4 regions of the Kitasatospora sp. NPDC059812 genome follow, and region 4 is predicted to be linked to each of the others. Evidence: riboswitches for the same ligand, from Rfam matches in the RefSeq annotation. Region 4 holds a riboswitch; each other region holds the start of a gene.
The links. Region 4 has a riboswitch for cobalamin ahead of ACFV6D_RS25615 (ribonucleoside-diphosphate reductase subunit alpha). Riboswitches for the same ligand answer to the same signal wherever they lie in the genome.
Positions count from the first base shown of each region.

Region 1: another riboswitch for cobalamin. It lies ahead of ACFV6D_RS05740 (cobalamin biosynthesis protein); the one in region 4 lies ahead of ACFV6D_RS25615 (ribonucleoside-diphosphate reductase subunit alpha).
Region 2: another riboswitch for cobalamin. It lies ahead of ACFV6D_RS35425 (iron ABC transporter permease); the one in region 4 lies ahead of ACFV6D_RS25615 (ribonucleoside-diphosphate reductase subunit alpha).
Region 3: another riboswitch for cobalamin. It lies ahead of ACFV6D_RS21880 (prenyltransferase/squalene oxidase repeat-containing protein); the one in region 4 lies ahead of ACFV6D_RS25615 (ribonucleoside-diphosphate reductase subunit alpha).

Region 1 covers NZ_JBHWIO010000007.1:73,583-77,531, forward strand. Annotated here, with positions in the region: gene ACFV6D_RS05730 (hypothetical protein) at 1-244, opposite strand, end outside; gene ACFV6D_RS05735 (alpha/beta hydrolase family protein) at 592-1,704, opposite strand; cobalamin riboswitch at 2,024-2,156, shown strand; gene ACFV6D_RS05740 (cobalamin biosynthesis protein) at 2,264-3,232, shown strand; gene ACFV6D_RS05745 (cobyric acid synthase) at 3,229-3,949, shown strand, end outside.
Region 2 covers NZ_JBHWIO010000116.1:6,756-10,704, reverse strand. Annotated here, with positions in the region: gene ACFV6D_RS35435 (ABC transporter substrate-binding protein) at 1-477, opposite strand, end outside; gene ACFV6D_RS35430 (ABC transporter ATP-binding protein) at 500-1,264, opposite strand; gene ACFV6D_RS35425 (iron ABC transporter permease) at 1,264-2,346, opposite strand; cobalamin riboswitch at 2,436-2,574, opposite strand; gene sodN (superoxide dismutase, Ni) at 2,663-3,058, opposite strand; gene sodX (nickel-type superoxide dismutase maturation protease) at 3,354-3,716, shown strand; gene ACFV6D_RS35410 (CGNR zinc finger domain-containing protein) at 3,739-3,949, opposite strand, start outside.
Region 3 covers NZ_JBHWIO010000043.1:53,354-57,302, reverse strand. Annotated here, with positions in the region: gene ACFV6D_RS21880 (prenyltransferase/squalene oxidase repeat-containing protein) at 1-2,455, opposite strand, end outside; cobalamin riboswitch at 2,559-2,702, opposite strand; cobalamin riboswitch at 2,780-2,856, shown strand; gene ACFV6D_RS21875 (hypothetical protein) at 3,080-3,949, shown strand, end outside.
Region 4 covers NZ_JBHWIO010000057.1:38,772-42,720, forward strand. Annotated here, with positions in the region: gene ACFV6D_RS25615 (ribonucleoside-diphosphate reductase subunit alpha) at 1-2,248, opposite strand, end outside; cobalamin riboswitch at 2,440-2,582, opposite strand; gene ACFV6D_RS25620 (hypothetical protein) at 2,848-3,949, shown strand, end outside.

The sequences.
Region 1 (3,949 bases), on a different contig from region 4:
CGTCGGGCAGCAGCTCGCCCCGCTTGTCGACCTCTTCCAGGTCCCCCGCCCAGCGGGCGATCCGGACGGCGTCCACCAGCATCCGGCGGGCCAGCGGCGCCAGCTCGGCCGGCGCGGGGAAGCCCTCCGGTACGGGAACCCTCCCCCGACCGGGCGCCGCAGCGGGCCCTCGTCGGCGGGGTACCCCGGCCCCGCCCGGCTTGCCGGCGGCGGGCCGGTGGGCCGTACCGGGGAGACGGGTCACCGTCGCACCAGTACCGATCGTCGGAGGGAGCGGGGCATCACGGTCGCGCGGATTCCGAGACGTCACGTCGAGCAGTCTTCCCCTTGTACCGGCCTTCTGTCACATCCGGTTGGCTGTACGGACGGGCGGCCGTCGACGGCGCCTCCCCAAGATCGGGCAACAATCGGGCAACAGAGGCAAACCGCCTGGCCGGAAACAGGTGGCGGGGGCATGCCATCCCGGCTCAACCCTTGCGGCGGCGGTCGCGCTACCCGCCCGACCGGTCACACTCCGTGGCTGACGGGTGAGGTCCGGGTTTCGTACAGAGGCCCTGTCGGTGCGACTTCTCGTGCGGGGGGGGGCTGGGTTCAGAGAAGGGGGGTGAGCCAGCGGCGGAGGAGTTCGGTGTAGTGGGTGGGGGCGGAGTTCCAGAGGGTGGCGTGGTCGGCGCCCGGGAAAGGCCGGAGGCTGACCACGCCGGGGCGGGCGGCGGCGAGGCGCTCGGCGGCGCGGAAGGGGGCGACCTGATCGTCGGGGCTGTGCAGGAGGAGGGTGGGGACGCGCAGGTCGGCGCCCTCGGCGATGCGGCTGAAGTCGGCGAGGTCGACGCCGGTGCGGCCCTCGGCGGCGAGGGCGCCGAGCTCGGCGGCGGCGCCGGTGTAGCCGGCCCGGGCGGCGCCGCGGCGGGCGGTGGCGGGCAGGTCGAGGACCGGCGAGTCCAGGACGAGGCCGCTGATGGCGTGGGCCCAGGCGGAGCGGGAGGCCGTCTGGAGGGCCATGGTGGCGCCGAGGGACCAGCCGTACAGGATGACCCGGCCGGCGCCGCTGTCGAGGGCGAGCCGGACCGCCGACTCGACGTCGCGCCACTCGGTCTCGCCGAAGTGGCCGAGCCCGTCCGGCGAGGCGGGGGCGCCCTGGTCGCCCCGGTAGGTGACGGCGAGGGCGGGCAGGGCGAGGCGGTCGAGGACGGGGAGGACCGGGAGGGTCTGCTGCCGGTCGGCGCCGGGGCCGTGGACGAGGATCACCCAGGTGCCGCGTTTGCCGTCGAGGCGCCAGGCGGGGAGGGCGCCGAGTTCGCCGTCGGCGGCGGTGTCGGTGAAGGGGAGGCCGAGCGCCTCAGTGGGGTCGCCGAGGTGGACGCGGGGGGTGAAGCGGACCTCGGTGCCGGGGGTGAGGGTGCCCCGGTCGGCGCGGACGAGGCGACGGGTGACACCGTTCTCGTCGCTGTGCAGGACGTCCTCGACGACGGCGTGGCCGTGGTCGTCCCACTCCACGGCCCAGCGGCCGGGGCGCAGGCTCTCGGGGCGGCGGTTGAAGGTGATCCGGCCCGCGGCGAGGCTCCGCACCAGGACGGGGCCCGACTCCCGGACGGCGCTCGCCGGGTGGACCAGCCGTTCGGAGGCCCGACGGCCGATCACCAGGACGGCGGCCCCGGCGCCGACGACGGCGGCCGCCACGACGGCCGCGGTTCCCCAACGCATATCGCTCCCCGCTCTGCTGGTCTTGGCTGGTCTTGGACCGGACGGTGTCCGGGCGGTGTCCGGGCGCTGCTCGGACGGTGTTCGGGCACCAGTTCACCGGGGGGCCGCGCGGGCGGCCACCGGGCTGGGCCGTCCGGGGTACGGCGGGGCGTCGGGCAGGGCGGGGCGTCAGGCGGGCGGGGCGTCGGGCGGGGCGGGCCTCGGGCGGGCGAGAACGGCACCGGCGACAGGGCTCCGAGGTGTGACCAACCCCTCCGTGACCTCGGTTGACTCCCGGTTCGGCCGCGTGATGGGATCCTGGGGCCAAACGGAGGCATGCAGAGGAAGCCGGTGCGAGTCCGGCGCGGTCCCGCCACTGTCACCGGGGAGCACGCTCGGAACATTGCCACGGCGGACCGTCAGAAGCCGCTGGAAGGCCCGGGGGTGCGTCCGACCCGGAAGCCAGGAGACTCTCGCCCCCGGTACGTCGATCCAGGGCGCGGACCCTGAGTGAGGACACGCACGCGATGCAGGCTGCCCCGACCCGCCGGACCCGACGCGGCCTTCCGCCGAACCCGCCGTGCGCCCGCTGACCCGCGCCGCCGCGTTCGCGCTCGGCGCCGCCGCGGGCTTCGCCGCGGACGCCCGCTTCGCCGACCCCCGGCGCGGCCACCCGGTGGCCGTCTTCGGCGGCGCGGCGACCCGGCTGGAGCGGCGGGTGTGGCAGGACGACCGGGTGGCCGGCGCCGGGTACACGGCGCTGTGCGTGGGCGCGGTCGCGGCCGGCGCGGTGGCCCTGGACCGTACGGTGGGCCGGCGTCCGCTGGGCCGGGCCGCGCTGGCGGCCGCCGCGACCTGGACGGTGCTGGGCGGCACCTCGCTGACCCGGGAGGCGCGCACCATCGGCCGGTCGCTGGCCACGGGTGATCTGACGGCCGCGCGGGAACGGCTGCCGCACCTGTGCGGGCGGGATCCGAGCGCGCTGGACGGGCCGCAGATCGCCCGCGCGGTGGTCGAGTCGGTGGCCGAGAACACGGCGGACGCCGTGGTGAACGCGCTGGTCTGGGGCACGCTGGCGGGCACGCCGGGGCTGCTGGCGTTCCGCGCGGTGAACACGCTGGACGCGATGGTCGGCCACCGCTCGCCGCGGTACGCCCGGTTCGGCTGGGCCTCGGCCCGGCTCGACGACGTAGCGGGCTGGCCGGGCGCCCGGCTGACGGCGCTGCTCACGGTGGCCGCCGCGCCGCAGCCGAAGACGGCCTGGCGGGTCTGGCGGCGGGACGGCTCGGCGCACCCGAGCCCGAACGCGGGCCAGGCGGAGGCGGCCTTCGCGGGCGCGGTGGGCGTCCGGCTGGGCGGGACCCTCCAGTACGGGGAGCGGGTGGAGCACCGGCCGGTGCTGGGCGCGGAGTTGCGCCCGGTGACGGTGGACGACATCGAGCGGGCCTGCGTGCTCTCCCGGCGGGTGGGCGCGCTGGCCCTGGGTACGACGGTCGCGGGGCACGTCGCGCTGCGCTTGCTGACGACACGGTGGAGGGGAAGGGCATGAGCAACGCACTGCTGGTCGCCGGGACGACCTCGGACGCGGGCAAGAGCGTGGTGACCGCGGGCATCTGCCGCTGGCTGGCCCGGCAGGGGGTGCGGGTCGCGCCGTTCAAGGCGCAGAACATGTCGCTGAACTCCTTCGTCACCGCCGACGGCGCCGAGATCGGCCGGGCGCAGGCGATGCAGGCGCAGGCGGCCCGGGTGGAGCCGGAGGCGGCGATGAACCCGGTGCTGCTGAAGCCGGGCGCGGACGGCCGCAGCCAGGTGGTGCTGCTGGGCCGGCCGGTCGCCGAGGTGGGCGCGCTGGACTACCGCGAGCGCAAGCCCGTCCTGCTGGAACGGTCGCTGGAGTGCCTGGCGGATCTGCGCCGCCGCTACGAGGTGGTGGTCTGCGAGGGCGCCGGTTCGCCCGCCGAGATCAACCTGCGGGACCGGGACATCGCCAACATGGGCCTGGCGACGGCCGCCGGGCTGCCGGTGGTGGTGGTCGGGGACATCGACCGCGGCGGCGTCTTCGCGGCGATGTACGGGACGCTGGCGCTGCTGTCGGCGCAGGACCAGCGGCACGTGGCGGGCTGGTTCGTCAACAAGTTCCGCGGCGACGCGCGGCTGCTGGCGCCCGGCCTGGACATGCTGCACGGGCTGACCGGCCGTCCGGTGCTCGGCACCCTGCCGATGCTGCCGGGCCTGTGGCTGGACGCCGAGGACTCGCTGGACCTGT
Region 2 (3,949 bases), on a different contig from region 4:
GCCCTTGCCGCTGCGGCAGGACTCGCTGAGCACGTACGAGGCGATGCCGAGGTCCCCCAGCGCCTTCGGGGTGAAGCCGCGGCCCTCGTCGAAGCCGTAGTGCCAGCCGGCGAAGACCAGGTCGGCCTTGGCGCCCAGCACGATCTCCTTGGTGATCTCCTTCTTGGAGAGCCACGCGGTCTGCTGGTAGCCGTCCTTCCAGGCGACCTGGTCGACCCGGCCCTTGTCGTCGGGCATCACGTAGCCGGCCATCCGGTCGGCCAGGCCGAGGGCGAGCATCAGCTCGGTGATGCCGACGTCGTTGGTCACCGTCCGGGCGGGCTTCTGCGGGAAGGTGAGCTTGGTGCCGCAGTTCTCCACGGTCACCGGGTAGTGGGCGGAGGCGGCGGTGGCGTCGCCGCTCGGGGCGATCTCGGCGCCGCAGGCGGTGAGTCCGAGGGTGAGCAGGGCGGTGATGGCAACGGCCTTGGTGCGCACGGGGGTTCCTTCGGGGGGTGGGTCAGATCCGGTCGAAGAGCAGTTGGACGGCGCCGGTCACCGGGTGCCGGACGGGGGTGGCCCGGACGCCGAACACCTCGGCCAGCAGGGCGGGTCGGAGCACCTCGGCGGGCGGCCCCGAGGCGACGATCCGGCCGGCTTGCAGCACGTACAGCAGGTCGCAGTGGCCGGCCGCCAGGTTGAGGTCGTGCAGCGCGGTGAGCACCGTCGGCCCGGCCTCCCGGACCAGCGCCAGCACGTCCAACTGGTGGGCGATGTCCAGGTGGTTGGTGGGCTCGTCCAGCACCAGCAGCCGGGGCTCCTGGACCAGCGCGCGGGCGATCAGCACCCGCTGCTTCTCGCCGCCGGACAGGCTCAGGAAGCCCCGCCCGGCCAACTGCTCGGCGCCGACCTTGCGCAGCGCCTCGGTGCAGCGGGCGTGGTCGTCCGCGCCCGGGCCGCCCAGGCCGCGCCGGTGCGGCAGCCGGCCCATGGCGACCACCTCGGCCACCGTGAAGTCGAACTCGGCGGAGTGCTCCTGGGGGAGTGCGGCCACCCGCCGGGCGGCCTCGCGCGCGGTCAGCGCGTGCAGGTCCGTGCCGTCCAGCAGGACGGCCCCGGCGGCCGGCCGCAGCGCCCGGTAGACGCAGCGCAGCAGCGTCGACTTGCCGCTGCCGTTCGGTCCGATCAGTCCGACCACCTGCCCGGCGGCGGCGTCCAGGGCGACGTCGTGGACCAGCCGGGCACCGGCCAGCTCGACCGAGACGGAGTCCAGGGCGAGATCCATCAGCGGCCTCCGAAGGAATAGCCGCGACGGCGCATCAGCAGCAGGAAACAGGGCACCCCGAGCACCGCGGTGACCACCCCGACCGGCAGTTCGGCGGGCGCCAGCAGGGTGCGCGAGACGATGTCCACCCAGACCAGCAGCAGCGCCCCGGCGAGCGGCGCGACCAGCAGCACCCGGCGGTGCCCGGCGCCGACCAGCATCCGGGCCAGGTGCGGCACCATCAGCCCGACGAAGCCGATCGCCCCGCTGACGGCCACCACCGTGCCGGTGACGGCGGCGGTCACCACGAACAGCTCGCGGCGCAGCCGGTCCGGGTCCACGCCCAGCGAGGCGGCCGTCTCGTCGCCCATGGCGAGCGCGTCCAGCCGGCCGGCGGCGCAGGCCAGGTACGCCAGGCCGGCCAGCACGGTGGCGGCGGCGATCGGCACCGAGCCCCAGGTGGCGCCGCCGAGGCTGCCGAGCAGCCACATCATGGCGTCCCGGGCGGCCTCGCCGCGGGCGGCCGCGAAGACCATCAGCGCGGTGACGGCGGAGAAGCCGTAGGAGAGCGCGGTGCCGGTGAGCACCAGCCGCAGCGGGGTGAGCCCGTAGGCCGTCCGCGCCGCGAGGTAGACCAGCACCATGGCGACCAGCGCGGAGCCGAACGCGGAGGCCGAGATCGCCCACACCCCGAGCGAGGCGAAGGCGCCGAGCAGCAGCACCGCGTTGGCGCCGACGGCCGCGCCGGAGGAGATGCCGAGTACGAACGGGTCGGCCAGCGCGTTGCGCACCAGGGCCTGGACGGCGACCCCGGTGGCGGCCAGCCCGGCGCCGACCACGGCGGCCAGCACGGCACGTGGCAGCCGGATCTCCCAGACGATCGCGTAGGCGGCGGCCTCCTCCGCCTCCAGCCGTCCGCCCGTCAGCCCGGCGGCCAGCAGCCGCAGGACGCGGGGCAGGCCGATCCCGGAGGCGCCCAGCGCCACGCCGCAGAGCAGCGAGAGCAGCAGGGCGGCGGCCAGGCCGACGGCGAGCGGGAGGGCGGGTATTCGGCGGGCGGGCGGGCTCGTTGCGCCACTGCCCGCGGCTGCGGTGCTGCTCACGGTGCGCCTTGCCTCGGGCCGCGGGTGCGCGGGGGCGGCACCGGTCGGGCGCGGGCCCGGGCGCCATCCCCTCGCAGTCCACGGCGAGTTGTCGGGAGTTCAGCGGCCGGGGGCGATCGGGCTGGCACGGCCCCGGGGCCGTGCTCACCGTTGCGGGTCAGCGCCGGATTCACACCGGACTTCCCCCTCGGACGCCCTGGCAGCATAACAGCCACTCAGGCTAGGCAACCCTTACCGGGCTCGGATGGGGCGTGAACGCACGACCGCCCCCGTCCGGGCTCGCGGACGGGGGCGGTCGGGTGGCGACGCGTCAGGCTCAGGCCTGCTTGGTCTCCCAGAAGATCTTGTCGACCTCGGCGATCAGGTCCAGCAGGGCCTGGCCGGTGGCGGGGTCGGTGGACGCCTTGGCGGCCGAGGCGGCCTTCAGGGTGTCGTTGATCAGCTGGTGCAGCTGCGGGTACTTCTCGAAGTGCGGGGCCTTGAAGTAGTCGCTCCACAGCACCGAGATGTGGTGCTTGACGGCCTCGGCACGCTGCTCCTTGATGATCAGGGCGCGGGTGCGGAAAGCCGGGTCCTCGTTGGCCTGGTACTTCTCCTGGGTGCCCTTGACCGACTCGGCCTCGATCCGGGCCTGCGCCGGGTCGTACACGCCGCAGGGCAGGTCACAGTGGGCGTGGGCGGTGGCGCGCGGTGCAAACAGACGAGAGAACATGGGAGTCCTTCCTTAGATCGTCTTCCCGCGCCCGAGATTACCCTTCCGCCCCCGGGGTTTCGCGATCGGGCGGTGGGCCTAGGGCAAAAGGCGGACCCGGAACCGGGGTAATCCGGACATCGAACGGATCGAACGGGGTGACGGTCCGTACGGCAGACTGGGACCGGGCGGTCCGGGAGGAGGAGTCGTGGCGCGGAGCACGGAACCGGCGGGTACGGAACCGGCGGGCACGGAACCCCGGGGGCGGGGCGGCGGCGCGGTGCCGTTCGGGCTGGTCGACGTGGCGGGCCCGTCGATGGTCCCGACCCTGCGCGAGGGCGACCAGTTGCTGGTGCGCTACGGCGCGCCGATCCGGCCCGGCGCGGTGGTGCTCTTCCGGCACCCCTTCCAGCAGGACCTGCTGGTGGTGAAGCGGGCCGCCGAGCGGCGTCCGAGGGGCTGGTGGCTGCTGTCCGACAACCGGCCGGTGGACAGCGACAGCCGAAGCTACGGCCCGGTCCCGGACGAACTGGTGCTCGGCCGGGTGCTGCTGAGGCTGCGCCCGCGCCCGGCCTGGCTGGCGCCGGGGCGGCGGCTGGAGCGGCTGCTGCTGAGCACCCGGCTGGCCCGGGTGCCGGGCCTGGCCCGCCGCCTGGGCGTCTGGGCGGAGCAGCTCTGACCCCCTGGGCCCTGCCGGGGACCTAGCCGGCGGCGCCGAGTGCCGCGGCCTCGGCCTCCTGGCGCTTGCGGGCCCGGTACGCGGCGACGTTGGCGCGGGTCGCGCAGCGGTCCGAGCAGTAGCGGCGGGAGCGGTTGGTCGAGGTGTCCAGGTAGGCGTTGCGGCAGGGCGCGGCCTGGCAGATGCCGAGCCGGTCGGCGCCCAGCTCGGTCAGGTGGACGGCCAGGCCCATG
Region 3 (3,949 bases), on a different contig from region 4:
CGTTCTGCTGACCCGCCAGGAAGTCGCGCGCCTTGGCGATCTGGGCGCCGTACGAGGCCTGGCGCAGCGTCATGCCCTGGATGGCGAGCGCGGCCGAGTTGGTCGAGTCGCCGGCCGCTCCCGGGAAGCCGCCGTCGGGCAACTGCCGCGCGGCGAGCCAGCCGAGGCCCTGGTCGACGGCCCGCGCGGCCTCGTCTCCCGGCACGAGGGCGAGGGCCATGACGGCCATCGCCGTGCTGTCCACGTCGGAGTCCCCGGTGGCGGGGATCAGGCTGGGCCAGGAGCCGTCCTGGTGTTGGAGGCCCTTCAGGTAGGCGATCGCGGGAGCGGCGTTCGTCGAGTCCCCGGCCCGGAGCTGGGCCATGATGCCGAGCGCCTGGGAGAACACCGAGGTGGCGTAGGTGTAGTTGCCGGGCGCCGCGCAGCCGGTGCTCTGGTCGGCCTTGGTGCACACGAGGGCGGCCAGGGCGGCGATCAGGTCGTGGCCGCCGAAGGCGCGCGGGTTGCGGCCGACCGCCTCGGCGAGCAGCGCCTCCTTTCCGATCGAGCCGCCGCCTGCGTACTCGGTGCCGATGCCGGTCCAGTCGTTGACGGTGCGCTCACCGGCGTCCTTGCCCGGCTGGTCCAGGAAGTCGACGATCCTGCGCAGCGCGGCGTCGTCGGTGCCGGTGGCCGCGAGGGCGTAGGCGCCGTCGATGGTGAGGCCGAAGTCGGCGAAGGCCGGGAAGCCCTCGTAGTAGCGGCCGTTGATCAGGCGGGAGGGGTCGGTGAGGTAGGCGCTGCCCTTGGCGGCGTCGGGGGTTCTTCCGGCAGGCGGCGTGCTGGCGGGCGTCGTCGGCGGGGTGGTGGCGGGCGTCGTCGGCGGCGTGCCGGCGTCCGGGTTGTGCCGGACGCTGGTGAGGTCGGTGCCGGTCAGGGCCAGGATCGCCTGCTCGGTGGCCGCCGGGTCCGGGTCGGTGGTCGACGCGTCGGGGCCGAAGCCGCCGTCCGCGCCCTGCCGGGCGGCGAGCCAGGCCGTGGCGGCGGCCCGGCGGGTGTCCTGTCCGGTGGCCTTGAACGCCTGGGCCGCGCTCGCGGTGCTGATGGTGTCGCCGGGGGCGCCGAGGTACGGGAGCAGGGATCCGTCGGCCTGCTGTCCGGCCGCGAGCTGGTCCGAAGCCTTCTTCGCCGCCGTCTCGTACCCGGGGGCCGTGCGCAGGGCGAGGACCGCAAGGCCGGTGGTGAGCGGGTCGGACTCGCAGTGCTCGCCGGCGACGATCATCGATCCGGCCACCCCGCCGTCGGCGCACTGGAGCGCCGTGAAGCGGGCGAGCGCCGGGGCGGGTGGCGTGACGCCGGCGCGCTGGAGGGCGATGACGCCGAGGGACTGGACCCAGGGCGAGGCCGCGCCGAGGAAGTCCCCGGCGGCGGTGCACCTGCCGTTCTCCCCCGCCGCCGTGCAGACGTGGCCGGTGAGCGCGGCGATCAGGTCCCGGCCGCCGAAGGCCCGGGGATCGCTGCCGGTGCTCTCGGCGACGAGGGCCAGCAGTGCGGCGGCCCTCGCATCGGGCTGGCCGGCCGGTCCGTCGGGGTACAGGAAGGCGTCGGTGTGGGCGGCGAGGAAGGCGGTCGTCCTGCGCAGCGCCGGGTCCTGCGTGCCGGCGGCGGCGAGGGCGACGGCGGTGAGGGCGGTCCGGGGGTAGTCCGGCCCCTCGACGGCCCAGTTCTCCATGTGGTCGCCGCCGACGAGTTGGCGGGCCAGCCAGGCCGCGGCGGCCGCCGGGTCACCGGTGGCGGACGGCCCGGTCGAGGTCGGCCCGGTCGGAGTCGGGGTCGGGGTCGGAGTCGGGGTCGCCGAGGGCGACGGCGACGCGGATGGCGAGGCGGACGGCGAAGCCGACGAACCACCGCTCTTCGCTCTCACTGAGTCCGGTGTGAAGCCCGGTGCCCCGCTGGTGCCGCCGATGTCGGTGCCGCCGTACACCCAGGCCTCGACCTCGCCGGGCTTGGGCTTCTGCGTCCCGGCGCCGAACCGGCTGTAGGACCAGGCCTGTTGGCCGGGTTCGGCGATCCAGTACGACCAGTACGCGGTGGCCTGCGGGGTGTTGACGCAGGGTTCCTCGGCCGGCGTCGGGTACTGGGTGCCGCTGTTGAAGGTCCCGGTTCCGAGGCGGCAGATGAAGGCGGGTCCGTCGTGCTCGGTTCCGGCAGTGGTGAAGCCGGCGGCGTGCAGCAGGTTCATCCCGGTCGTGGGGTGGGCGTCGCAGCCCCGGACGACGCCGCCGCCCCAGTGGGTGAAGTCGACGGCGACGATCGCGCCCGTCGTCGCCGTGCACTGCTCGATCGGGTCGGCGGCCGCGGTGCCGGGGCGCCCGAACAGGACGCTTCCGCAGGCGGCGACCGCGACAGCACCGGCGACCACCACGGAGGCGAGGTCCCGGTTCCTGTGACGTGTGCGACTGCTGCTGACCCTCACGACGACTCCCTGGTCGGTCGACGCGGGACGCAACGGCGCAGCCGACGGTCTCCTGGGCAGGGACCGTCCGGACCGCGTCGTAGTCCGCGACGACGCAAGTGCTCTGTGAACAGGCCCCCGGTCCAGGCATTCCGGCTCACCCACCACAGGTGGGTCCACGGTTGCGGGTCAGCGCCGGAGTTGGACCGGCTTCCCCTGAATGCCGAGGGCAAAAAATCGGTTCATCAGACCACGCCGGTAGAACGGGAGTCAACGGATCGTCATATCGATCACACCACCTCGTGCACCGGTGCGCCGTGCGGTAGCGTCCGCGGTGGCCGAGCGGGGGAACCCGGTGCGAATCCGGGGCTGACGCGCAGCGGTGTGGGGTGGCCATCGTGCCGCCCTGAGCCCGAATGCCCGCCCGGCCACGCACCATGGCGAAAGCCGGCCCACGCGATCCGGGCGGCGACCGCTCCGGCAGTCGCGCGCCCTCCAACGGACGCCGGAACTCCGGGGCAGGGTCGGCGCCCGCCACCCCAAGGAGCCTGTCCCGTGTCCCTCCTCGCCCCCTCGCGAACCACCCCCTCGCAGACCACCTCCTCGCGGACCACCCCCTCCCGCGCTGCCTCCGCCGCCTCCGCCATCACCGTCGCCCTGACGGCCGGCGCACTCCTGCTCTCCGCCGTCCCCGCCCACGCGACGGCCAGCCCGACCCAGATAGCCACCTCGAAGAGCACCGGCGTCACCTACCTGAAGTCGCTCCAGGCCGCCGACGGCAGCTACGTCACCGGCGGCGGGCTCTCCAACGAGTGGGCGTTCAGCGCACTCGCGGCCGCCGGCACGGCCGCCGCCGACGTCACCCCCGGCGGCGACCCCACCAAGAACGCCCGCCTGGTGTACCGCAACCAGCTCGCCGCCCCCGGCTGGCCGAGCGCCTCACCGGTCGTCACGGACTACGAGCGCGGCATCCTCAACGCCTACGCCGCCGGCATCGACCCCGCCCGGGTCGGCCCGGGCCGCAACCTCGTCGCCGACCTCGCCGCCTACTGGCAGACCGCCGAACCCGGCTACTACGGCCCGTCCGCCAACTTCAACGGCACCGTCTTCGGCCTCCTCGCCCTCGCGGGCGCCAAGACCCAGGCCGGCAGCCCCCGCGTCCCGCAGCCGCTGCTCGACGCCTCCGTCACGGCGGTGCGCGCCAACCAGCACAACGACGGCGGCTGGAACTTCAGCAAGGCCGCGGGCGACCCGAACGCCCTCGCCCAGGGCAGCGACATCGACATGACCGGTGCCGCCATGGCCTCGCTCTGCACCGGGGGCGTCCCCGCCACCGACCCGGCGATCGTCGCCGCCAAGAACTTCCTCAAGGGCAAGCTCACCGCCTCCGGCGCCTTCAACGCCATGTTCGGCGTCAACACCGACTCCAACGGCTGGGCCGTCTCCGGCCTCAACGCCTGCGGCATCAACCCCCAGGGCGCCGACTTCACCAGCGGCACCGGCAAGAGCCCCGTC
Region 4 (3,949 bases):
GGTAGTAGGTGGTCTTGAGACCGACCTTCCACGCGTAGGCGTACATCGAGCTGAGCTTGCCGATGGTCGGCGCCGCCATGAACAGGTTCAGCGACTGGCTCTGGTCGAGGTACGGCATGCGGGCCGCGGCCAGGTCGATCAGCGCGCGCTGGGGCAGCTCCCAGGCGGTGCGGTAGAGCGAGCGGACCTCGGCGGGCAGCCAGCCCAGTTCCTGGACGGAGCCGTTGGCCTCGCGCAGGGCGTCGCGGGTCTGCTGGTCCCAGACGCCGAGCTCCTTGAGCTCGCGCACCAGGTACGGGTTGACCTGGAGGAACTCGCCGGACAGCGTCTCGCGCTTGAACAGGTTGGAGACCTGCGGCTCGATGCACTCGTAGACGCCGGCGATGGACGCGATGGTCGCGGTCGGCGCGATGGCCAGCAGCAGCGAGTTGCGCAGGCCGGTCTCGGCGATGCGGGCGCGCAGCGCGGTCCAGCGGTCGGCCCACTGCGGGGCGGCCGTCGGGAAGTGGTCGATGTGCAGTTCGCCGCGGGCGGCGCGGGTCTCGCCGTAGGCCTCGTGGCGGCCCAGCTGCTCGGCCAGGTCGGCGGAGCGCTCGTACGCGGTGAGCATGATGCGCTCGGCGATGAGGGTGGAGAGCCGCGCGGCCTCGGCGGAGTCGAAGTCGATCCGCAGCTTGAAGAAGACGTCCTGGAGGCCCATCACGCCGAGGCCGACCGGGCGCCAGCGGGAGTTGGAGGTGCCGGCCTCGGTGGTCGGGTAGAAGTTGATGTCCACCACGCGGTCGAGGAACGTCACGGCGGTGCGGACGGTGGCGTCGAGGCGCTCCCAGTCCATGGCGCCGAGCAGGTCGTCGACGGAGGCCCCGGGGGCGACGTGGGCGCCGAGGTTGACCGAGCCGAGGTTGCAGACGGCGGTCTCGGAGTCGTCCGTGACCTCCAGGATCTCGGTGCACAGGTTCGAGGAGTGCACCGTGCGGCCGGGCAGCGCGGTCTGGTTGGCGGCGCGGTTGGAGGCGTCCTTGAAGGTCATCCAGCCGTTGCCGGTCTGCGCCAGGGTGCGCATCATCCGGGCGTACAGGGTCTGCGCGGGGATGGTGCGCACGGCCTTGCCGGCCAGCTCGGCCTTGCGGTAGGCCTCGTCGAAGTCGGAGCCCCACAGGTCGACGAGCTCGGGCACGTCGGCGGGGGAGAACAGCGACCAGTCCTCGTTGGCGTTGACCCGGCGCATGAACTCGTCCGGGATCCAGTGCGCCAGGTTGAGGTTGTGGGTGCGCCGCGCCTCCTCGCCGGTGTTGTCGCGGAGCTCCAGGAACTCCTCGATGTCGGCGTGCCAGGTCTCCAGGTAGACGCAGGCCGCGCCCTTGCGGCGGCCGCCCTGGTTGACGGCGGCGACCGAGGAGTCGAGGGTGCGCAGGAACGGGACGATGCCGTTGGACTTGCCGTTGGTGCCGCGGATCAGGCTGCCGCGCGAGCGGATGCGCGAGTAGGACAGGCCGATGCCGCCGGCGTGCTTGGACAGCCGGGCGATCTGCGCGTAGCGGTTGTAGATCGAGTCCAGGTTGTCCAGCGGGGAGTCGAGCAGGTAGCAGCTCGACATCTGCGGGTGCCGGGTGCCGGAGTTGAACAGGGTCGGCGAGGAGGTCAGGTACTCCAGCCGGCTCATCAGGCCGTACAGCTCGGCGACCTCGCGCACGGACTGCTCGCTGTCGCCGACCGCCAGGCCGCAGGCGACGCGGAGCAGGAAGTGCTGCGGGGTCTCGATGACCTTGCGGGTGATCGGGTGGCGCAGCAGGTAGCGGGACTGCACGGTGCGCAGGCCGAAGTACTCGAAGCGGTCGTCGCCGTGCGCGTCGATCAAGGCGTCCAGGGCGGCGGCGTGCTTGGCGACGAAGGCGGCGGTGGTGTCACCGATCAGGCCCTCGTCGTGGCCGACGGCGATCGAGGCGGCGAAGGAGCGCGAGCCCTGGCTGTTCGCCTCGTCGACGATCTCCAGGGCGAGCAGCCGGGCGGCCAGCTTCGAGTACTGGGGGTCCTCGGCGATCATCGACGCGGCGGCGTCCACGGCCAGCCCGCGCAGCTCGGCGAAGTCCGAGCCGGCGTGGCGGCCGCGCAGCGCGGCGGCGGCGACATGGCCGGGGTCCACCTGGGGGAGATCGACGCTGCGGTCGGTGAGCAGCCGAAGGAGCGCGCCGCCGGGGTCGGAGACCGTCGGGTCGGTGGGGGCGGGGCCGGTGCCCTGGGCGGGCAGGGTGGCTGAGGCAGCGGTGGTCAAGGCGCTCTCTCCTGGCGGCGATCGGCGGCGGTGATCGGGGGGTACCGGGCCGTTCGGGGCAGGGGAGCACGGCACGTACGCAGAAAGCGTCGCGCGACAGTGGCGTCCCCGGCCCGCCCGCGAGGCCCGGAAGGTAGTTCTCGTGCTGGCGCGGCCTCTGCGGGAGGGCCCGTGCGCACACCGTCGGCAGGTACTCGGACTCGCGGTGCGGCTGCTGGAGCCGCCCGCTCACCGCTGCGGGGCAGTCCCGGATTCGCACCGGGTTCCCCTGCATCGACAGCAGGATTGAGCATACATCTTGTGGTGTCTCTCTGATGCGACCCCACATGTAGTACGGCGCGGTGTGTCGGCGCGATAACCGGGGGTGCTGGGAGGGGGCGGGTCGTGGCCTTGGGGCGCCTCGGATCCGGGCTCCCGGGGCCCTGGTTCCGGGCTCCGGCGTCCTGGTTTCGATACGGAACGGTCACCGGGCGGACCGGCTGGCGGGGGCATGCCCTACGATCTGGGCGCATGAGCGAGCGAAGCGCCGAGGGGCGCGTTTCGCGAAGCGATCATCGAGCGAAGCGAGGGGGCGCGTGAGCGACGGAACTGGCGCACCCGGGCAGGGTCCGCAGGGAACGCCTCCCACCGGGCCGGGGGACGCGCACGGTCAGCAGCCGCCGGTGGTGCCCGGTCCGGTGTTGCCGCCGAGCGGGGGCTTCGGGCCGCCGCCGGCCTCGTACGGGCCTCCGGTGCCGCCCGCGCAGCCGGTGGCGCAGCCCGGCCCGCCGGGGCAGCCTCCACTGCCGCCGCCGGGCCAACCAGGGCAGCAGCTGCCGCCGCAGTGGCAGCCGAACCCCCAGCCGCATCCCCAGGCGCATCCCCAAGGACACCCGCAGGCGCACCCGCAGCCCCAGGCGCCGCAGCGCGCCGAGCCGAACTGGCAGGCGCTGGCGGACCGCAACGCGGCGGACGACAAGCGCCGCCGCCGGTTGCGGGCCCTCGGCGTGGCGGTCGCGGTCGTCCTGGTCGGCGGCCTGGTCGCGGGCGGGACGGTGCTGCTGACGAAGGGCGACGGCGACAAGCCGACCGCCGGGCCGACCGCCTCGGCCTCCAACCGGCCGTCCTCCGCCGCGCCGAGTGCCGCACCGAGTGCCGCCCAGAGTGCCGCGCCAAGTGCCGCCGGCACCCCGGGCGGCGCGCCGGACGACCCGTCGAAGCCGATCTGGGAGGCCGCCACCGACCCGGCACCACAGGACGCGGGGGCGCTGTTCTCCGCACTCCAGGTGACGGTCAACGGCGCCACCTGGAACCGGACCTTCGTCTCGCTGGACTCGCCCTGCTGGGACGGGAACTCGACGACCGGCGGGCTCGGCAAGGTCCTCGGTGACCAGGGCTGCCAGAAGGTGCTCCGGGCGACCTACGTCTCCGGCGACAGCGCGGTGACCGTCGGCGTCGCGGTCTTCGACCACAAGATCCAGGCCGAGACCTCGATGAAGAGTTACACCGGCCACCTCAAGGGCGCCGTCGCGCCGGGCGCGCCGGCCTTCTGCGCCACGCCGGGCTGCACCAACACGCACAACACCCTGGGCCGGTACGCCTACTTCACGGTCGAGGGCTCGGCGAAGGGCGGCGACACCGCTGACGCCGCCGCCACCGCGGCGGCCGCCGGCTTCGGCGAGCACGTGAAGGGCCAGC